Regions from separate parts of the Oceanobacillus sp. FSL K6-0127 genome, predicted to be linked through region 2. Evidence: riboswitches for the same ligand, from Rfam matches in the RefSeq annotation. Region 2 holds a riboswitch; the other holds the start of a gene.
What was found. A riboswitch is a leader RNA that binds a small molecule or an ion and turns the genes downstream of it on or off. The one in region 2 is predicted to bind S-adenosylmethionine.
Positions count from the first base shown of each region.

Region 1: another riboswitch for S-adenosylmethionine. It lies ahead of metK (methionine adenosyltransferase); the one in region 2 lies ahead of MHH64_RS13035 (carboxymuconolactone decarboxylase family protein).

Region 1 covers NZ_CP150287.1:2,187,415-2,199,172, reverse strand. Annotated here, with positions in the region: gene MHH64_RS11055 (AI-2E family transporter) at 181-1,275, shown strand; gene MHH64_RS11050 (PadR family transcriptional regulator) at 1,825-2,181, shown strand; gene MHH64_RS11045 (hypothetical protein) at 2,171-2,929, shown strand; gene MHH64_RS11040 (DUF1801 domain-containing protein) at 2,985-3,422, opposite strand; gene MHH64_RS11035 (tetraprenyl-beta-curcumene synthase family protein) at 3,415-4,437, opposite strand; gene MHH64_RS11030 (gamma carbonic anhydrase family protein) at 4,590-5,111, shown strand; gene MHH64_RS11025 (DUF4181 domain-containing protein) at 5,154-5,594, opposite strand; gene metK (methionine adenosyltransferase) at 5,696-6,892, opposite strand; SAM riboswitch class I at 7,100-7,208, opposite strand; gene pckA (phosphoenolpyruvate carboxykinase (ATP)) at 7,407-8,993, shown strand; gene MHH64_RS11010 (ABC transporter substrate-binding protein) at 9,393-10,382, shown strand; gene MHH64_RS11005 (ABC transporter ATP-binding protein) at 10,396-11,193, shown strand; gene MHH64_RS11000 (ABC transporter permease) at 11,186-11,758, shown strand, end outside.
Region 2 covers NZ_CP150287.1:2,639,054-2,650,811, forward strand. Annotated here, with positions in the region: gene MHH64_RS13020 (YrrS family protein) at 1-323, shown strand, start outside; gene mtnN (5'-methylthioadenosine/S-adenosylhomocysteine nucleosidase) at 348-1,037, shown strand; gene sigK (RNA polymerase sporulation sigma factor SigK) at 1,123-1,827, opposite strand; SAM riboswitch class I at 2,323-2,429, shown strand; gene MHH64_RS13035 (carboxymuconolactone decarboxylase family protein) at 2,550-3,215, shown strand; gene MHH64_RS13040 (LLM class flavin-dependent oxidoreductase) at 3,284-4,651, shown strand; gene MHH64_RS13045 (sodium:pantothenate symporter) at 4,756-6,252, shown strand; gene MHH64_RS13050 (UDP-N-acetylmuramoyl-L-alanyl-D-glutamate--2,6-diaminopimelate ligase) at 6,487-7,965, opposite strand; gene mnhG (monovalent cation/H(+) antiporter subunit G) at 8,157-8,498, opposite strand; gene MHH64_RS13060 (Na(+)/H(+) antiporter subunit F1) at 8,491-8,766, opposite strand; gene MHH64_RS13065 (Na+/H+ antiporter subunit E) at 8,766-9,242, opposite strand; gene MHH64_RS13070 (Na+/H+ antiporter subunit D) at 9,248-10,732, opposite strand; gene MHH64_RS13075 (Na(+)/H(+) antiporter subunit C) at 10,725-11,063, opposite strand; gene MHH64_RS13080 (Na(+)/H(+) antiporter subunit B) at 11,063-11,497, opposite strand; gene MHH64_RS13085 (Na+/H+ antiporter subunit A) at 11,494-11,758, opposite strand, start outside.

The DNA.
Region 1 (11,758 bases), 450 kb from region 2:
TAAGTTAGACGAAGCACAAACATGAAAAGTTTTCCCTTCAGCATCAGCATACTATGAAACTCTTTTCAACCCATATGTATAAACAGGCAATATTGTTGGCACAATTGTATCAAAATACTTTCTATTATCTTCCTCTCCATGTAAAATAGAAATAAAAATGGTCGAAAGTAGTGATATTGATTGGTTCATAAACGATGGTTTCAAGTAATGCTTTTTTTAATTATGCTTTTTCTCTTAATCTGGCTTGTTTCAATTACACATTTCATCTTTTTTCCTGTTATTAGATTGATTGGTGCTGTTGCACTCCCAATCATTGGCGCTGGAATTTTGTACTATTTAACGAAGCCATTAATGCATTTGTTCATGCGTCTAAAAATAAATAGAATATTTTCGATTATATTTGTGTACTTAACACTTATCTTAATTGCAACGTTATTCATTATTTTCATTTGGCCGATTGCGCAGAATCAGTTCTCTACAATGATTGACAGCATACCACAAATGGTAAAACTTGCTGAAGAAACAATTCAGTGGGTACAAAAGAACTATGAAGCTATTCCAGAGCAGGCAGTTTCGATGATTAATGACTTCGTCGCTGACCTCCCAACACATTTGGAAGGGATAGCAAATAATATCCCAAGCTTTATTGGTGGCTTTTTAGGGCAAGTTGTTTCAATTGCAATGGGAATTGTACTTATTCCGTTTTTCCTTTTCTTCATGCTGAAGGATGGGGATAAATTAATTCCTTTTATCACACAAGTATTTAGTAAGAAAAAAGCAGCGAATGTTAGCAGTTTACTCGTTAAGATGGATAAGGTTTTATCTTCGTTCATTCAAGGACAGTTACTTGTTAGTTTCTTTGTAGGAGTATTGCTGTTAATTGGCTATCTCATTATCGGGTTGGAGTACGCTCTAGCATTTGCCCTTTTTGGGATGATTACCAATGTTATTCCTTTTCTCGGTCCGTATCTAGCTGTTATTCCCGCATTAATCGTAGGTGGATTTCAGGATCCGATGAATCTAATTTGGATTTCGTTAATTATGTTCATCGCCCAGCAAATTGAGAGTTCAGTCATCTCACCTAATGTAATGGGACAAGTATTGCAATTGCACCCGTTAACGGTGATAACAGTTATCCTTGCTGCCGGAAGCATTGCAGGCTTCCTCGGTATTTTGTTCGCGGTACCGTTCTATGCATTACTACGGACAATCATTATGCACTTCTATAATACGTATCGGGATTCTAAGAAAGATAAGGAAGATGCATTGATATAACGTTTCACTTCCTCAAAACCGCAGAGAAATTTAATTTTCTCTGCGGTTTTTTTAAGGATTCCCGTCACATGAAAGGTGACCAACAGACAATTTGATCGCTGCATGGATGCGCGGGCTATTTTTGTTGCTCTTCATTGCTGGTTTATCAGTTTTAGATTTATTAAAACTCTGATTTGTACTTACCTGCTCTAAATTAAGATTAATCAAAAATCAATTTGATAGTAATTCATGATGCTCCGCTATTCCTGGACATTTGGACTCGACTTCAGTGACCGAATAACACCACTCCTTCTATAATCAGGTCTTCATGCTGACTTTGAGTTACCGTATAAATTGAATATCTCTTCACCCGGCTACTCATCACTACACCTGGTTTAAAATACTTATAGTTGTTGAACAAGATAATCAAGTACTTCTAGTTTTTAATAAATAGACAATAACACTTGCATTACAAGGTAATAAAACATATACTAAGCATATACCTTGTAATACAAGACTAATATTCCAGAAAACAAATATCTTGTTATACATGATAAGGGAGGTTTGATTATTGTGTCGACAACCCAAATGATGAAAGGGATCTTAGATGGTTGCATACTCGCCATCATTAAAAACAAAGAAGTCTACGGCTATGAGCTAGCTGAAAAATTGGAAGGATATGGTTTCTCTAACTTCAGTGAAGGTACAATCTACCCATTATTATTACGCATGCAAAAAGAAAAATTAGTAACCTCTACATTAAAGAAGTCCACAGCAGGACCGAAACGAAAATATTATCGCCTGACAGAAAACGGAGAACAAGAATTGCAAGATTTTATAGAAAGATGGGAGAACTTACAGACGAACGTTAACCATGTCTTAAAACATGAAACGAAAAAGGAAAAGGAGATTAAACATGATGCCTAAAAACGTACCGCTATCCAAAAAAAGCAAACAATTTTTAGAAAACCTTCGCGTTTACCTTTTTTCAACTGGGAAAAAGGAAAAAGAAATTGATGAAATCGTCGAGGAATTAGAGGATCATTTAATGCAAGCAGAGAAAGATGGGAAATCAATTGAACATATTATTGGTCAATCGCCTAGAGCATACATGGAACAACTTGCTAGCGAAATGCCAATTGACCTTAAAGCTTGGATGAAGTATATTCCAATGATTCTATTTGGTGCTTTTTCGTTCACAGTTGTCAGAGATTTATTTGAAGGAACGCTTGCTTACTCCCTTTTAGAGATTATCGGATTTCTTATCATAGCCATCTTATTCTTAACAAGCATTTCACTTGCATTTCGGTATATTGCTGGAAAAAACCTGTCTACCGGAAAACAATTTGCTATACTTTATCCAGTTGCACTGTTACCGATGGCCCTTTTTATCGGTCTGATTTTCCTTAACCAGCATGTTACGACACCAGTCATTAGCTTTGGCATGATTGGAACCATTATCATTGCAATCGTAACATTGATTTTTATAATTGGGATTTCCATTTGGTCTAAAACCTGGGTACTTCCAATTGTTTTAACTTTCGTTTCCCTGCCAGATTATCTGCTCGGCTTTACATCATTAACAGAATCTGCCCGATTAATTACAGGCACTTGTATTACATTTGGCGGCATTTTCATTTATCTTTGGATCTCAAGTAAACTGGCAAAAGCCTAACACACATAAAGGGGATTACCGATTATTCTCTGACTTGGTAATTCCCTTCTTTATGTTACGCATCTTCCCCTGCTTCATTTGGATATTTCTCCTGTAAAAACTCCACAGATTGATTGATCAATGCTTTCAAAACATCCACATTAATATCAGCAAGTTTATTAATATACACACAAGCTTTTCCGGTTGTATGCTTTCCGAAATCTGTCAGCAGATCCTCTCTTCTGTCATCACCGGCTGCAAAATATAAACTATGCTTTGCCCTGCGTGGCGAGAATCCGACTAATGGCGCATCTCCTTCATGACCAGATGCATATTTATAATGATAGGAACCAAATCCAATAATGGTTGTTCCCCACATTTTAGCCGGATATCCAGTTGTTTCTGTAAAAATTTCAAGCAGCTTATAAGCATCCTCTCGCTTTTTGGCATTGTCAATATCCTCAATAAATGCCACAACATCTCGATCATTTTCTTTCATTTTTTGCTCATACATCTTTCATTTCCCCTCTCTTTCCCTCTGCTTTATAATACATACGAATATTCCAATTAAACATTTTAGCAGTAACTCCTCCGGCTTGCAGCAAAGCCTTTCGCATTTTATCACTATATGGAATTGTTTTTACTTTTTTATCACCTAAGTATAGGCCAATTAAGCCTTGATGGATCATTTCATGAAATTTCCGATCTGGCAACCCGCGTACATCTGTTTTTGTCTGTTTAATAAAATAAAGGAAACGCTCTTTCATTTTATTCCAATCCTCATAATAACTACAAAAGTTAAGATCTCCTTCGTCACGATCCTCTTGTTGATCAATATAGTAATCAAGCAAGATATGCAGCCCCTGCATGTAAGGAAAATAGCCATCATAAATAGCTTGCGCTGTATTTGATTTGAGTTTTCCGCCAAGTCCGTAAGATACAAGACAAAAAATTCCCAAGGTTGAACCACTCGCAGCAGAAAATTCATACCATGAGAGATTTTCATTCGTATCTTTATTTTTTTCAAACCATGACGTTAACCGTGGAATTCTTTCTCTTAACTGTACATGCTTATGAACCTGTAAATCTGCGTATAATCCTTGGAGTTTGAGAAGCTGATTCTGGATTTGTTCAAAGGATGCTACATCTCTTAATGTTTCTTGACATGTTTGAACTAACTCCGCAAGATAGCCTCCATCAGCTTGATCATCTCGCAGTTCATAATAATTTTTCATTGGATTCATAGGCGTTAAAGCATCCTTCATCGCTTCATGCAACATACGGAAATCCTTAGGATCAAGCGAAGTGCTTCGATCACAAAGATTATCCAAATAATCACTAATTGTTTGATACGCAACAATAAAACGAACTGCTTTTTTCTCTCTTTCTCCAGCAAGCAGTGCATAAACACTTCCACCTTGACAGTGAAATCGTTTATCTTTTATGCTAGCAAGAGCTTGGGTGCGCAACTCATCATTCGGTATCTGCTCTGCTCTACGCTTCCAGTAATTCATTTCCTCATCAACCATTGGAAAGATTCGTTTAAACACGATTCTTAGTAATGTAATCGCATTTTTTGGTACCTTTGTCAATCTATTTCCTCCATTCCAATTGGTGAAATTTGCTATACTAATTATAGCATCATATACAATAGGAAAACAAAAAACAAGGGGATGTAAACATGATTGAGCCTTACAAAAATATTTATCCAACCATTCACGAAACTGCTTTTATTGCAAAAGATGCTGTAATAAATGGAGACGTTACGATTGATGAGGAATCTAGTGTTTGGTTTAAAGCAATTATCCGCGGTGATGTTGCGCCAACTCGAATTGGGAAACGGGTTAACATCCAGGATTTTTGTATGCTGCATCAAAGCCCAAATAAGACACTTCTCATTGAAGATGATGTCACAATCGGTCATCAAGTTACCTTACACTCTGCTATCGTTCGGAAAAATGCCTTAATTGGAATGGGATCGATTATCTTGGATGGTGCGGAAATCGGAGAAAATGCATTCGTTGGTGCAGGAAGTCTTGTGCCACCCGGAAAGAAAGTACCTCCTAACACTTTAGTAATGGGGAGACCGGCAAAGGTTGTACGCGAGCTATCTGAAAAAGATTATGCGGAAATGGAACGGGTTCGTACATCTTATGTAGAAAAAGGTAAATATTATAAGGAAAATACAAATATGGGACATTAATCAGTTAGGGGCTTGAAATAATAGATCAAGCTCCTCTGTTTATCACCCTAAAAGACCAAAGAACTCAGACCTCAACGCTACAATGACAAGTGTGGAAATAAATATAACTTGACTGAGCGTAAATAGATAATCATTTTTCCCTTCTAGGTATTTCCACTCCATGTATGCTCGAAACAATTCCTGTATACCAGTGAAGATCATGCCAAGTAAAAATAAATACAGCGTAACATCAGAACTCGAGGAAATAGTTGTATAAATGAAATAAAATCCAGCACCTATGTATGCAATGACAGCTATTAATCGTAACCTTTTATCATACTTTTCATGTATATCGTTCACATAATTATTAGAAAACCATTTTGGACGCTTCACGTGCAATAATATTCTCATGATCGAATTAAATATAAAAATAATAAGTGAAAGCACACCTATTAATATGACAATATCCAGTAGTAGACCACTATTATCTTCATAATAGTACATGAGCATTCCTCTCTTTCTAGATTATAAATCGTATGCTAGCCCAAACTCCATCAGCTAAACAAAAAGCTGCACAACTCAATAAGAGCTGTACAGCTATAATATTATTTTGTCAATGCGATTAACTCATCAACTTTATCTGTTTTTTCCCATGAAAATGCAACATCCGTTCTACCAAAATGACCATATGCTGCTGTGTTTTTAAATATTGGCTGACGAAGGTCGAGCATCCGAATAATTCCTGCTGGGCGAAGATCGAATAATTTGCGAACCGCAGCTACAAGTGTTTCCTCGCTTACCTTTCCAGTACCAAATGTATTAATCGCAATGGATACAGGCTCTGCTACACCAATTGCATACGCCAATTGAACCTCACATGACTTCGCAAGACCTGCAGCAACGATGTTTTTTGCAACATAGCGAGCTGCATATGCAGCAGAGCGATCTACTTTCGTTGCATCCTTTCCACTAAATGCTCCACCGCCATGTCGTGCATACCCACCGTATGTGTCTACGATGATTTTACGACCAGTAAGTCCTACATCCCCCTGTGGTCCCCCAATTACAAAACGACCAGTTGGGTTAATGAAATACTTTGTGTTTTCATCCAAGAGATCAGCAGGTACAACGGCACGAACCACATGCTCAATCATATCTTTTTCAATTTGTTCAGTAGTGGTATCTTGGTGATGCTGTGTAGATATAACGATTGTGTCGATTCGGATAGGCTGATCATTTTCATCATATTCTACAGTAACCTGTGTTTTCCCATCCGGGCGCAGGTAATCTACAATTTTTTCTTTTCTTACATCAGCAAGGCGCTTCGCTAATTTATGCGCTAATGAAATCGGTAGTGGCATAAGCTCTTCGGTTTCATCACAAGCAAAACCAAACATTAACCCTTGATCTCCAGCACCTATTGCATCAATTTCATCCTCGCTCATTTTTCCTTGGCGTGCTTCTAGTGCGGTGTCAACACCGCCAGCAATATCTGCTGACTGCTCATCAATTGCCGTCATTACAGCACATGTTTCCGAGTCAAAACCATATTTAGCTCGAGTATAGCCAATTCCTTTTATCGTTTCTCTTACAATAGCAGGAATATCTACATATGTGCTTGTCGAAATTTCCCCCGCTACTAACACTAATCCAGTTGTTACAGTTGTTTCACACGCAACTCGTGCATTCGGATCCTTTTTTAAAATTTCATCTAGGATAGCATCTGAAATTTGGTCTGACATTTTGTCTGGATGACCTTCTGTTACTGATTCTGAAGTAAATAAACGTCGATTTACAGCCATTAGGCTAAACTCTCCTTTATTGTATGTTACGGATCTCTAATTTAAATGTTCTACATATATTATTCAAAGTACCTTCAAAAGGTAAAACTTTTCCCACTGACCAGGTCAATCGCTTTTCTATGAATATCATTTTATATATAACTTCTCTATAAAAAACAAAAAAGCCTTTCCTTCAAAGACATGAGGAAAGGGTATACTGGCCTTTCGCTCTTATTGTTCAAGGAAGTGTTCCTTGCATCAGGTTAGCACCAATTCACATCATGTGATGGTTGCTGGGTTTCATCGGGTCTGTCCCTCCACCAACTCTGAATAAGAGTATCCGTTCAACCTTTAGATTAACGAAAGTAGCTGTAGGTGTCAACTATTTTCGGATGGTGGGCTATTATATATTTTTTATAATTTATTTTTAAATAGTATGGACTAATAATATAAATGTGTTATACTAATAAGCATCTTAAGAAAATAAAAGTTGTCATAAACGTATAAAATCCTTAAAAAGGCAGGAGATAATGACATGAAAACGGTGGAGAGATCATTAATTAAAGAGTTAAATGAACACAATAATATGCATATTAATTTGTCGGTAGCACAATTAGTAGAAAAAATTTTACGTTATCAAGAAGGAAGTCTTACTTCTACGGGTGCAATTCGAGCAACTACTGGAAAATATACTGGGCGTTCTCCCGAAGATAAATTTATTGTAAAAGATGAGGTTTGTGCAGATTTTGTTGACTGGGGAAAGGTAAACCGTCCAATCGAAGAAAAAGTATTTGATAATCTTTACAGAAAAGTAATAGATTATTTAAAAGAAAAAGATGAACTTTATCAGTTTCAAGGGTTTGCTGGTGCGGATAAAAATTATCGCCTGCCAATTCAAGTCATCAATGAATACGCATGGCATAATCTTTTCTCACGTCAATTGTTTATCACGCCAACAGATGAAGAGTTAGAAAATCACCAAGCAGAGTTTACTGTTGTTTCTGCTCCAAATTTCAAAGCAGATCCAGCTGTCGATGGAACAAATTCGGAAACATTTATCTTAATCTCCTTTAAGAAACGTGTTGTTTTAATTGGAGGTACTGAATATGCCGGTGAAATAAAAAAATCTATCTTCTCAGTGATGAACTACTTGCTGCCAAAGCGAGATGTTTTGTCCATGCATTGCTCAGCAAATGTTGGTCTAGAAGGTGATGTAGCCCTGTTCTTCGGCCTTTCCGGCACAGGAAAAACAACATTATCCGCTGATCCTTACCGCCGTCTAATTGGAGATGATGAGCATGGCTGGAGCCCGAATGGCGTGTTCAATATTGAAGGTGGATGCTATGCAAAATGTATTAACCTATCGGAGGAAAAAGAACCCCAAATTTTCAATGCCATTCGCTATGGTTCTGTACTCGAAAATGTCGTTTTAAATGAAAAATCACGAATTCCTGATTATGATGATACGACATTAACAGAGAATACGCGTGCTGCATACCCGCTTGAGAATATTGATAACATTGTGTCACCAAGCGTTGCTGGTCATCCAAATACAATCATCTTTTTAACAGCGGATGCTTCTGGGACACTGCCGCCAATCAGTAAATTATCGAAAGAACAAGCAATGTATCATTTTCTAAGCGGCTATACGAGCAAACTTGCAGGTACAGAGCGCGGAGTAACAGAACCGCAAGCAACTTTCTCAGCATGCTTTGGTTCTCCTTTTCTACCTTTGGCACCAGCAAAATATGCTGAAATGCTAGGTGAAAAAATTGATATGTACAATTCAAATGTGTTCTTAGTTAATACTGGCTGGACTGGCGGATCTTACGGTGTTGGAAACCGTATGAAGCTATCCTATACGCGTGCAATGATTCACTCTGCTCTAGAAGGCGAGCTGAATTCAATGGAAACTGTAAAAGATGAAATTTTCGGATTAGAAATTCCAATGCATGTTCCAGGAGTTCCAGATGAAGTACTCATTCCGAAAAAAACATGGAATGATCAAACAGCATATGAGGAGACGGCAAAATCACTAGCATTAAAATTCCATGAGAATTTCAAGAAATTCAATAATGCAAGTGATGCAATTAAAGAAGCCGGCCCGGTTTACCAAGGGTAATAATTCTGTTTACTCATCCCAAAAGGATTTTATTTATATGAGTGGAGTCAGTATCAGCAACATGCTGATAGCCAGCCTGTTTTTATGGGCTGGCTTTTTATGTTCCTCCCTCCAATTTTTACTTATAACCGATAGATCGATTTCCCCCTTTGACTATAACTGTATATTTCGGATTTTTGCTCCATTTTACACACGCTATTCTATTGCCCAGGTTATTAGTCCAGACCCATGCACTAAGGCTCTGTAACCTTAAATTCCCGCACCACTATACTTAAATCTGCAGTTTCAAAACCTTTACTATTCCCTCTCGCCCTCACCTCAACTAGGCATTCACACATTTTCCAGTTTCGCATAAACTGTGTTGATAAATGATCACGTATTCTGAAAGGAACGAAACGTATGAGAGAAATTAAATTGATTGCTGTTGTAACAGTTGTTTTCCTCATTTTCCTTTCTGCTTGTAATTCAGCGCAGACAACTAAAATCAGCTTAGCAGAGGTCACTCGCTCCCTCTTTTATGCACCACAATATGTAGCGCTCGAGAAAGGTTTTTTTGAGGAAGAAGGACTGGAGGTAGAACTTCAGACAACATGGGGTGGAGATACGACAATGACGGCACTTCTTTCTGGTGGAGCGGATATCGCGCTCGTCGGATCGGAGACTTCCATCTATGTGTATGCACAGGACTCTAAAGATTATGCGATTAACTTTGCACAGTTAACCCAGACAGACGGGACATTTTTAGTGGCAAAGGAGCCACAACCTGATTTTGAGTGGGAAGATTTAGAGGGTAGTAACTTTTTAGGACAGCGTGTTGGCGGGATGCCACAGATGGTTGGTGAATTTGTATTAAAGAATCATGGCATTGATCCACATGCGGATTTAGATCTCGTACAGAATATTGATTTTGCCAATATCCCTGGAGCATTTTCATCTGGTGATTATGAGTATGTCCAGCTATTTGAACCGACCGCTAGTATTTTAGAGAAAGAAGGTCAGGGACATATTGTTGCATCCTTTGGAGAAGAATCCGGTACAGTTCCATACACGGTATTCATGACGAAACAGAGCTTCATGGAAGAAAATGACGAGGCAGTTGAGAAATTCACCCGTGCGATTTATAAAGCTCAAGACTGGGTCGCGGAAAACAGTGCAGAAGAAATTGCTGAAGTTATTGAGCCTTATTTTGAAGACACAGATCTGGATATGCTTGCTGCATCGATTGATCGTTATAAAAGCCAGGATTCCTTCGCGGTCGATCCAATTTTAGATGAAGAAGAATGGGAAAATTTAAAATCAATTATGGATGAAGCTGGTGAGCTTCCAGCAGATGTTCCATACACTGATTTAGTGAACACAGATTACGCTGAAAGAGTTATGTCTGATTAAAGGAGGAGATTTTGTGTCATTTCTGACGTTGGACCATGTCTCCCATCATTACTTTTCTAAAGAAAGCTATACAAAAGCAATTGACAACATTTCCATAGCGGTTAAAGAAGGTGAGTTTATTTCCCTGCTTGGTCCGAGTGGCTGTGGTAAATCCACGCTCTTATCCATTATTGCAGGGATTATCCAACAAACAGAAGGTACGGTTTCACTTCAAGGGAAATCAACTGCCGAATCTGAGATGGAAATTGGCTATATGCTTCAGCAGGATTATTTATTCCCATGGAAAACAATCCTGGATAATGTCTTACTTGGACCGAAAGTCAATCATACGCTGTCAGATGAACTGAAGAAAAAGGCGATTCAGCTATTAAAAGAGGTTGGACTGAAGGATGTTGAGATGAAATATCCGAGTGAGCTTTCTGGGGGAATGCGTCAACGTGTAGCATTAGTCCGCACTCTGATTAATAATCCAAAGATTCTGTTGCTTGACGAACCATTTTCTGCACTGGACTACCAGACAAAGCTTAACTTAGAGGATTTAGTTTCCGATTTGTTAAAAAGCTATCATAAAACAGCGATACTCGTTACCCATGATATTGGCGAAGCAATTGCAATGAGTGATCGAATCTTTATGATGAATGCCAATCCTGGATCCATCGCAAAAACTTATGAAGTTCCAATCGAGCTTCGCAATGAAGTACCATTTCTAGTAAGAAGACATCCAAAATATCAACTTATCTTTGATAAAATATGGGATGCTCTTGAATCAAAAGAATCACAGCAAAAGGTGGTGGATATTCCAGATGAATGATCACCACTTATTTGAAAATTACAAACGTGGATTAAAACGAGAGAAAAAGATAGTGCTCTTTTGGCAGCTTACCATTCTCCTTTCATTTTTCTCACTTTGGGAAATTGCTAGTCGCCTGTACTGGATTGATCCGCTTCTTTTCAGTTCACCAAGCAGCGTATTTGAATTACTTGTCACACGATTTGCAAATGGTTCGATTTTCAATCACTTACAAGTAACCTTGTTTGAAACCATTCTCGGGTTTATTATAGGGACAATAGGTGGAATTCTCATTGCAATCTCACTATGGTCATCTGCACGATTTGCTAAAATTATGGGTCCCTATCTCGTCGTACTAAATGCAATGCCTAAGGTTGCATTGGGACCAATCCTCATTGTTGCACTTGGTCCTGGTTATTTATCCATTATTGCAATGGGATTTATTATTTCTGTTATTGTCACTACACTCGTCGTCTACTCTGCTTTTAACGAAGTGGATCCAAATTATGAGAAAGTGCTCCGAAGCTTTGGAGCAACAAGATGGCAATGTTTTAAGGAAGCAATTTTTCCAGCGGCAATGCCAGCA
Region 2 (11,758 bases):
AACCTTCAGATGATAATGTTGCAGAAGCATATACTGGGGATTGGTCACCTGTTGGAACTGAACAAGAAGGTCCACATACAACAACATTTGATGAAGGCTCACAAGATCGAATCGAAATGCGAAGAGCAATTACACAAGCTACTGGTTTAACCGGAGATGATATGATTGAATGGTGGATTGAAAATGGTGGCGATCAAAAGGTAATTGCTACTGTATCTGACACAGCAGAAACGGAAGTATTTCGAGTATTTCTATCGTGGGTTGATAATGAAGGATGGCAGCCTACGAAGGTTGAAATTCTAATTGAAAATGATAAAAAATAGAAGTAGATTGATGGAGGATATAGTATGACAATCGGAATTATTGGTGCAATGGATGAAGAAGTTGCACTATTATTAGACCAGATGACAGAAAAACAAGAACAAACAGTAGCAAATTGCTTATTTGTTCAAGGGAAATTACAGGATAAATCTGTAGTTCTGTTAAAATCAGGGATTGGGAAAGTGAATGCGGCAATGGCTACTACCATCATGCATGAACGTTTTGCACCAACACATGTTATTAATACAGGATCTGCTGGCGGTTTTGCTAGCAATCTGGAAGTGGGAGATATCGTCATTTCTACTGAGGTTGTCCATCATGATGTTGATGTAACTGCCTTTAATTATAGCTATGGACAGGTGCCTGGACTACCTCCAATGTACAAGGCAGATAAAACGTTAGTTGAAAAAGCAGTAGCTGCAGTAAAAAATATGGATATAAATTGTGAACAGGGAATTATTGCAACTGGTGATTCGTTTATGGAAGATGCCGAGCGTGTTGCATTTGTTCATGAAAAATTTCCGACGATGCTTGCTTCAGAGATGGAAGCAGCAGCTGTTGCACAGGTTTGCCATCAGTATAACAAGCCATTTGTTATTATTCGTGCATTATCTGATATTGCCGGAAAAAAATCGTCCATCTCGTTTGATCAATTTCTTGAAACAGCGGCTAAAAATGCAGCCCAGCTCATTATCGCTGTAGTTAAGAGTTTATAAACGAGAATTAAATAAAAAGCAAAAGCCCAGAGACAATGATAAATTCATGTTTCTGGGCTTTTTTATCATTTGGAAGCCTTCCAAATTAATTATTGCGCTCTTTTCGATAGTACTCATGAAACACTTTCATGAGCGCTCTTTTTTCAATTCGTGAGACATAGCTTCGTGATATGTTTAGCTTTTTCGCGATTTCTCGCTGTGTCATTTCGTTATAGTCATTTAATCCATAGCGATAAACAATTACCTCTCGCTCTCGTTTATCGAGAACAGAAAAATACTTTTGCATTTTGGCGATCTCCATATTCAATTGGATGTATTCAATTACATTATCATTCTCTGCCTCAAGAATATCAATTAGACTGATTTCATTGCCTTCTTTGTCTTGACCAATTGGATCGTGCAAGGAAACGTCTTTTTTCACTTTTTTTAATGCGCGAAGGTGCATCAATATTTCGTTTTCAATACAACGAGCAGCATATGTTGCCAATTTTGTTCCCTTATCTGTTGAGAAGCTTTCGACCCCTTTTATAAGACCAATGGTTCCAATTGAAATTAAATCCTCCATATCCTCACCAGTATTCTCAAACTTTTTTACAATGTGAGCAACAAGTCTTAAATTATGTTCAATAAGTTTGTTTCTGGCTGTTTCACTTCCATTTTGCATTTCCTCGATGTATTTCGCTTCTTCATCAGAGGGTAATGGTTGCGGGAATGCATGGTTTTTTACATAAGAAACAAAAAAGAGGGCTTCCTTAATTAGAAGAGCAAGCACAGATAAAATCCCGGACAAACGCAATCACCTCCTAAGTGAACAGTCTGCTTCAAGATTGGGCTTTTGCCTATATAACATCTTTATGACTTAAAGAGAGGATTCGTGTCTGTCCACGAAAATTTGTTATGGAAACAGGCTTTTTAAGGTTTTAGTTGATTTGATAACGGACTTATTCATCAAATACTTTGTGAAAAGATAAAGGTTGGTTTGTAACTCGTACCTATATTACATACTAGCGATAAGATTAAAAAAACGTTCATCGCATCCAATAAATGGGTGCAGTAGGTGGTCAAGAGGATTGGATTATTGGAGTAGCACAGGAGCTAGCAAAGCAATAGATTTTGACGATATAACTTTGGAATGAGCACGTTACAATAAATAGTTTCATATAGGTCAAATGAACGTCATCTTACGCTAAATATCTAACTTTTGTATTAAATTCAAAAAACAGAGTTGACATGATTCGTTACCAGGTGTATGATGTGAACAATTCCTATTAATTGAATATGATTTTTCTTATCAAGAGTCAGGGGAGGAACTGGTCCTACGATCCTGCGGCAACCGTTACAATGATGTAACAAGGTGCTAATTCCAGCAAGCAAATGCTTGAAAGATGAGATGAGTGATTTAGAACCTCTTCCTCATCAGAAGAGGTTTTTTCATTTGATTAAAAACCAAGTAATATCATGGGAAAGATTATATTGCGATGAATAGGTAAATTTGAAAAGGGAGCGAAGAAAATGGGTGTAACAAAAACAGATAGCTTGTACAGAAAGGATTATTTTGGAAGGCTTCAGGAACTAAAGAAATATGCACCAGATGCGTTCGAGTCATTTTTTGCTTTTAATAATCGAGCATTGGCTGAAGGGGAATTATCCGTAAAGTTAAAGGAATTAATTGCAGTTGCTGTGGCACACATTACTGGATGTCCGTATTGTATTGATTTACATGTGAAAAATGTCAAAAAGCAGAAAGCAAGTAAGGAAGAGGTGGCAGAGGCGATTTTCGTTGCAACAGCATTAAAGGCGGGATCAGCTGCGGCACATGGAGTAAATGCACTAAATGCTTACGATGGAAATAGTGACGAGGAATTGTATAAAGCATCGTATTTCAACCGAATAAAGGAATTTTCTAAGTTGAACGATGAAACCTTTAAGGCATTTTTAAATTTTGATCACCATTCCATAAAAGCAGAAAACTTAAGTGAAAAAGAAAAAGAGTTAATTGCAGTTGCTTGTGCACATACAACAGGTTGTGCGTATTGTATTAATTTGCATACGAAAAATGCAAAAAATACAGGAGCAAACTTAGCAGAGATTTCTGAAGCAATTTTTGTTGCTGTAGCACTGAAAGCTGGATCGGCAATCGCACATAGTGTAAATGCCTTAAACGCTTTTGACGAGTAGTATTGTTTCTGATAATCGTGCGAGCAGTAAAGCCATATCTAAGCAAATTTATAGGAGGAGTGTTCCAGTTGGAAAAACAAATTCATCTGAACGGCTTTGTACAAAATTCACCATCGCCTCATTCCATGGGGTTATGGAAACATGAAAAAGATAAGGGGGCTTTTCATAATCGAATTCATTATTGGACAGAAACAGCGCAAGTGTTAGAGCGAGGAAAATTTGATGCCGTATTTATTGCCGATGTGCTAGGCACGTATTCTGTTTATGGTAGTAATCATGATGCTGCAATTAAGCATGCTGTGCAATTGCCGGCACATGATCCATTAATGCCAATTGCAGCTATGGCAGCGGTCACAAAGCACATCGGATTCGCTCCAACGATTTCAGCAACCTATGCCCAGCCATACGCACTTGCACGCCAGCTTTCAACACTGGACCATTTGACCGAAGGAAGAATTGCTTGGAATGTAGTCACATCGTATTTAGAGAGTGAGGCAATTAATCTGGGCCTGTCAGGTAGATTGCCTAAAAATTTACGCTATGACCGTGCTGATGAATTTCTTGAAGTCGTTTACAAGTTATGGGAACACAGCTGGGAAGACGAAGCGGTTGTTTATGACAAGGAGACGGATACCTTTGCAGATCCTAAAAAAGTACATACGATCGATCACACAGGTGAATTTTATCATGTACCTGGTCCACATTTGACGGAGTCATCACCACAACGGACTCCAGTACTTTTTCAAGCTGGTGCTTCTTCGAGAGGAAGAGATTTTGCAGCCAAACACGCTGAAGCAGTTTTCACAAAGGGACATTCACTGGAAGCAATGAAAAATTACGCTGCAGATATTCGAAAACGTGCAGTAGAGCAGGGAAGAAATGCAACGGATATTCGTATTTTTCCAATGGTTCTTCCCATTATTGGTTCTACAGAGGAAGAAGCATTTGCTAAATACGAGAAATTAAAAAGCCTTGTTAGTTATGAGGGGACAGCTGCATTGCTTTCTGGGCATACAGGTATCGATCTATCTAAATATAATCCGGATCAGTATTTAGATGATATGGAAACAGAAGCAGTACAGGGGAATTTAGACATGTATACAAAGGATCCCCAAAAAAGGTGGACACTTCGTGAGGCACTTCAAAATCATGGTCTAGGCAATGGCACGGCAAAATTTATTGGCACACCAGAACAAATAGCAAATAAATTACAGAAATGGGCTGTTGAGGCTAACGTAGATGGTTTTAATATTGCACAATCGTATTCATTAGAAACTTTTCGGGAATTTGTTGACCATGTTGTACCTGAATTACAAAGGCGAGGAATATATAGAACAGATTACGAAGGTAATACATTAAGAGAAAATCTTTTTGAAACCAAAAGTCCATATTTGCCCAACAATCATCCGGCAAGAAAATTGAAATTACATGTATAAGGTGTGATGGTATTTTTAAATTCTTATACTTACATTCAAAAACCAAGCACATAGTGTTTTTACTACGATTAATTAGCTGATAATTCAGAGAAAGGGGTCAGTGCATGCAAGCTACCACATTATATACATGGATAGGTTTTTCACTCTTTCTTGTGGTTATGCTTTTTCTTGGTTATATTGGCGCCAGAAAAACGAAAAATGTCCGTGATTTTGCAACTGGAGGAACAACGTTAGGACCAGTCATCTTAGGCCTATCTTTTGCTGCAACCTATTTGAGCGCTGCAACCTTTCTAGGATATCCAGGATGGTCTTATGACTGGGGTCTATCTAACTTATGGCTTTTCTTAGCAATGATAGGTGGCGGCCCAATAGGAATGCTAATGGTTGCAAAAAAGGTAAGAAAGTTGAATACCAAACAAAAATCACTATCATTACCAGACTGGCTTGGCGATTTTTATAATAGTGATATTTTGCGAGTGGGAACAGGGTTAATTTTACTTTTTAATATTTTTTACATAGCTGCGCAATTTGTAGCTGGTGCAAGGATATTTGAGTATCTGCTTGGTATGAATTATTCAACAGGTTTGATTCTTATTACGGCTATTGTGGTGTTATATGTGTTTGCAGGTGGCGCACTTGCGGATATCTATACAGATGCTGTACAGGTAATTATGATGGCTATTGCTGGATTAGCAGTATTTATTTCAGGGATTGTTATATTTTGGGATGGGGGAGTCACTGCAACTTTTGCAGGTATTGTTGATAATTTAGCTGCGCAGGATGGTAACCTTGTTAAGGTTTTTAATCCGGAATCACTACATTTTTATTCAATCGGACCGGTAATAGGTGCCATAACAATCCAGTGGGCTTTTGCCTCGGCACCCCATTTATTTAATAAGGTATTGGGTTTGAAAAGAGAAAGTGATTTAGGAAAAATGATTTTAGTTTATGTTATAACAGCTTCCCTATGTGTGTTAGTACTGTTTGGTGGATTGTATAGCAGAGTAGCTATTGGTAGTGGAACAGAAACAACTGACTTAGCCCTTATGGAGTATATCGCATGGGCATTCCCAGCAATTTTTGTTGCGATATTTGGTGTAGTTATACTTGCTGCAGCTATGTCAACGACTGATGGGTTATTTGTATCGATTTCAACCGTATTTGCTAATGATATTTTTCTTAAATTTCTAGTGAAACGCGGATATGTAAATGTGAGTGAAGAAAAGGCGCAACAAATCGCTCTTCTCATTAGCAGATGGAGTGTTCCACTAGTCGGATTAGCAGCATTTCTGCTTGTGCTTAACCCACCAAGGTATATGGGGGACGTCATGTGGATTGGGATTTCAGGTGTAGCAGCGGGGACCCTCGGTCCAATCTTGTATGCTGTTTATGCTAAAAGGAAAGTATCTCCACGCGCAGCAGAAGGATCGATGTTTATTGGATTATTATCATATCTTATCTTATATTTTGGCGGGATCATCCCCAGTACAATGTCTGCCGGTGCAGTAGCAACATTTATTGGAATCGCAGTCATATTGATTTTGTCAAAAATCTTTAAGGAACCCGACCAAGAATATGAAAGTATACAAGAAGCAAAGTGAATGGATTAGAGAATGGGGGAGAAGCGATTGTTTGTTAATGAAATGTTAACAGTTTGGCTATATGGTCTAATTGCTATATATGCTATTGTTGGTTTTTCTCTTTGGAAATGGTACTTTGGAAAAGATTAACCTTTTCTTTAAATAACAAATTGCCCTGGGATCTTTGATAGAGCCTAAGGCAATTTGTTGTATGTTTGCAGTTTGAATGTAAATTAGTCCTTACTGATTCTAGATCTACACACTTAGATTATACTTAATCGAACAATTTCGTATTGCGATTTCCTTGTCACTATGCGGGTGTTTCTTATCTTCTGTGATTTGATACTTCTCAAGCCCTTTACCAGCAATGATAATAATATCTCCAGGTTCACTCTTGTCGATAACAAGGCTTATGGCAGCCTTTCGATTCGGAATGCAGATATAATTATTGTGCTTCATTCCTTGTTCCATATCCGTTAAGATAGCATTAGAATCCTCATATCTTGAGTCATTAATTGTTAAAATTACAAAATCAGCTACAGATGCTTTCTCAGCCATAATGGGACGTTTCGATTCATCTCGATCTCCGCCGGTACCAACCACTAATAGAATACGATTCTGCTTAAATGGTTGGACAGAAGCGATTACTTTTTCTATCGCATCTGGGGTATGTGCGTAGTCAATGTAAATTGATATTGGTGCTTCAAGGTCGAGCTTTTGCATTCTGCCATTTATGTGGGCTATATTAGCGAGTGAGCGGACTAACGTTTTTACAGAAATCATTGTTTTACTATATACGGTTGCGATTGCAGCTACTACATTATATACATTAAATTCGCCAATTAATTTTGTAGTGACGGGAAAATTCCCTTCTGGAGATCCTAATGTAAAGCAGGTACGGTCCTCATAGTAGATAATATTGGTTGCTCGAAAGTCAGCTTCGTTATAAATGCCGTAAGAAATTACTTCAAATGGTGTCATGCCATTATATATCTCATACCACGGATCATCCCGATTTAGAATAACATTTTTTTCTTCTGTCAAATTATTTCCAAGCTGCGCAAAAAGGAGACCTTTTGTGTAGCCATACTGCTCCATCGTCTTGTGATAGTCAAGATGATCCTGTGAAAGGTTTGTAAAAGTTACTACATCAAAATTAACTCCACGTTGCCTTCCTTGTGCGAGACCATGAGAAGATATTTCCATAACTATGTGACCCATTCCGTGCTCGGCTACTCTATGAAGTATTTTTTGATTCGTTAGTACATCACATGTGGTGTTATCACTTTCTACGGATTCATTTAGAAGATCAATTCCATTTGTACCAAGCAATGCAGCTTGCTGATTATTCTTTTCAAGTAACTGCTTAATTAGTGTTGTGACTGTTGTTTTACCATTTGTTCCAGTCACACCGTACACAGTCATTTTGTTTGAAGGATAATGATAAAACTTATTTGCAAGAATTGCCAGTGCTTTTGCAGTATCTTTTACAATAACTAAAGCAAACTTTGTAAGGTCAATAGGAAGTTTTTCTTCTGCAATAATAATTGTTGCTCCATTATGAATGGCTTGTGAATAATAAGAATGACCATCTGATCGGAAGCCTCTAATACAAACAAATAATGATTCTTTTTTAACTTTTCTGGAATCCTGTTCAATGGAATGGACTTCTTCTGGTAGTGCACCATATATTGATTTTATTTTTAAGCTGCTTAGTAACTCGTAAGTATTCAACGTGGAAAACCTCTCTATTCAGTGTTAACAAAACGAATAAATTCATCTAACCATAGGTATTCCCGTTTCTATTATTTTTTAATCGAGAATTTACATATGAAGCAGGAGAGGAAATTAAAAAATGGATCATCAGCTTGTGATGATCCATTTTTTAAAATTTAATTCTTTATCAATACGAATAAGATTTATCTTTATTCTTTATCTTGTTCAAATTTCTTTCTTAAATCGTCCTGTATACTGTTTTTAGCGAGAGGTACCCCATTGTAATATGCAGAACGATTAACCATCAACGCTGATAAAGGTGCTGTGATAAACAGAAATAGAATGGCTAGCAAAACCTTTCCGTTGATTATACCTGTCGGAATGAAATAGATGAACGTAGCTAGCATCAATGTGACAACCCCAAGGGTTGAACTTTTACCAGCAGCGTGCATTCTACTATATACATCCGGAAGGCGAATGACACCAATTGCGCTTAAAATAGTGAAAAACGTACCGATTAAAATGAATATGCTCGTAATAATCTCAATCACGGTCAAAGACAGCACCTCTTTCCATGAATTTTGACATGGCCACCGTTCCAACAAAAGCCAGAATACTTAACACAAGGATAATGTCGGAGTATGCAATGGTTTCTTGAAGGATCATGATAATCCCGATAAAACCAACTAATGTTACTCCAATACAGTCCAATCCAAGTATTCGATCTTGAGTGGAGGGACCTTTAATTATTCTTATTAAGAACAGAACCAAAGAAATTGATAATACTAAAAGTGAAAAATAAAGAATAACTTGAAACATTATTTCGTCACCTCCATGATCGCTCGTTCAAATGAGTTACGAATTTGTTCGATCATATCTTCCTTATCCGGTACATCGATAGAGTGAATATAAATAGTCTTTCCGTCGCTTGAGAAATCCATTGATACAGTACCAGGTGTCAAGGAAATAAGTGCAGCAAGTAAGGTTATTTCAACATTCGTTTCTAATCTCGTTTCTACTGCTACAATTCCAGGCTGATTATTAAGTTTTGGGCTTAGAACAATTTTAATGACATCAAGATTAGCTTTAATGAGCTCGATAATGAAAAGCATGATCAACTTAATAATTGCCCACACTCGATTCATATAAAAATTAAAAACAAGAAAACGGCGCAGGATGAACAATATAATAATTCCTATTATGTATCCAAAAAGAAAACTAGTAGCCGTGTAACTATTCTGTAGAAACATCCATGTAACGGCAATTATTATATTGACTAAAATTTGGAAAGCCATAGCAACTACTCCTTCAGAACAGATTCAATATAAATTGATGGATCCATGATTTGTTCAGCTACTTGTAACGAATATTGGAAAATAGGCTCAGCAGCAATACCTAAAATGATTGTTAGTGCTACGAGAGGCGCAATTGGTAATAAAAGTTTACCGATAGGCAGCTTTGATTGTTCATTTGTATGTTTTTGTTTTCCCCAAAAAGCATAACTAAATATCTTCATCATAGAGAAAAGGGTTAGTAAACCGACTAGTAAAGCAACACCGGAAATAATATATTGTTCTTCCTGAAAACCAGCTAAAATAATCGGGAACTTACTGAAAAAACCACTGAAAGGCGGAATACCAGCAAGTGAAATAGCACTAATAAAAAACAACCAAGATAATACAGGGTGCGTTTTAAGCAGCCCACCCATTTTCTTCAAATCCGTTGTACCAGTAACTCGCTCAGCAGCTCCTGCAAATAAGAAGAGAGCGGTTTTCACAATCATATGATGTACAATATAATAAATTGCACCGGCAACTGCTAGAGGGGTGAAGATTCCAAGTCCCATTACCATATAGCCAACCTGGCTAATGATATGATAAGAAAGTATTCGTTTGAAATCGAATTGAGAAACTGCACCTAACACTCCAAACAACATTGTAAATCCAGCAATTGTAACTATAACAGCTTTATGTGTATAGCTCGGTTCGTGGTAGAAAACCAATGTGAATACACGAATAATAGCATAAATACCAACCTTTGTTAGCAAGCCTCCAAACAGGGCAGCGATAGCAGCAGGTGGACCGAAGTATGATTTTGGAAGCCAGAAATAAAGTGGGAATAAGGCTCCTTTAGATGCGAATACAATAAAGAACATAATCGCAATGACATTTACCACTCCAGTTTGTTCAAGTTCAGCAATTCGTTCCGAAATATGAGCCATGTTTAGTGTGCCTGTCACAGAATATAGCCATGCAACTGCAACGACAAATAGCGCTGAGGCAAAAACATTTATAATGACATATTTAAATGACTCACGAAGCTGATATTTTGTCCCACCGTTAACAATAAGAGCGTAAGAGGACAACAGCATTACTTCAAAAAATACAAACAAGTTAAATATATCACCTGTTAAAAAAGCACCATTTACCCCAACCAGCAAGAAAAAGTAGAAAGGATAAAAGTAAAACTTCTCACGCTGTGGTGTAATGGTTTTAAATGCAAAGAATAAACAAGCTGCACTTAATAGACTGGTAAGTAAGATCATTAATGTTGCAAACATATCAGCAACCAGTACAATACCAAATGGTGCAGACCAATTTCCTGCTTCTAAAACAATAATCCCATTCTGATAGACAACAATTGCTAAATAGATTGACAGCAACAGCATCCCAACAGCAGTGAACCCACTCACCACTCGCTGAAGGCGATGGTGTTTTGGGAATATAATTAATACAGCTCCGATAATAAATGGAATAATTATCGGAAGGATAATTAAATTATTCATCAGCAGATCCCCTTAATTCTTCTAAATCATCTGTCTTATGTTCTTTATACGTCCGATAAGCCATTACTAAAAGAAACGAAGTAACTCCAAAAGCAATAACAATCGCTGTTAAGACGAGAGCTTGTGGCAATGGGTCTGTATAGGCATCGGCATCTAAATTTAATAGTGGTGGTGCACCACGCTGAAGTTCTGACATCGTGATCAGTAGTAAGTGCACACCATGAGATAACAGTAAAGTTCCTAAAATAACGCGTATGATACTTCTCGACAAGAATAAATAGACACTTACGGTAAAGATGATACCTATTACAATTGACATTAGTACTTCCATTATTTATCATCCTCCGCAATTGCTAAAATAATTGTTAAGGCAGCTCCGACTACAACGAGATACACTCCTAAATCAAATGGGAGTGCAGTCGTTAATTCTACCTCGCCAAAGATCGGAAATTGGAAATAATCAAAGAAATGTTTTAAGAACGGAAATCCAAATAACATGGATGCGACTCCCGTAAAAACAGCGAACAGCAATCCAACGCCGATCATGGTCGTGAAATTGAAAGGCATTGCCTTCTTAATTGTTTTCATATCAAAAGCTAAATATAAAACTAAAATAGCGCTTGCTGTCATTAATCCACCGATAAAACCACCACCTGGATTATTATGACCAGCCAAGAATAAGTAGAATGAAAAAGCAAAGATGATTAATGTTATGAGCCGCATAGAGACTTGTAACATCATATCATTTGGTCTCATTTGTTTCACACATCTTCACTCCCTTTTAGTCGCAATTTGATCATTGATACCACTCCAATAGCTGCAATTCCTAATACAAGGATTTCAAGCATCGTATCAAGTCCACGGAAGTCGACGAGAATAACGTTGACAATATTGTATCCACCAGCTAAAACCTTGGAATTCTCAATAAAATATGCTGCAATGGAAGTGAAATCTGTTTCACTGCCTAGAGCGAATGCACTCAGTGAAACGAGAGTTATCATAACACCTACAGCAATTGAAACAATT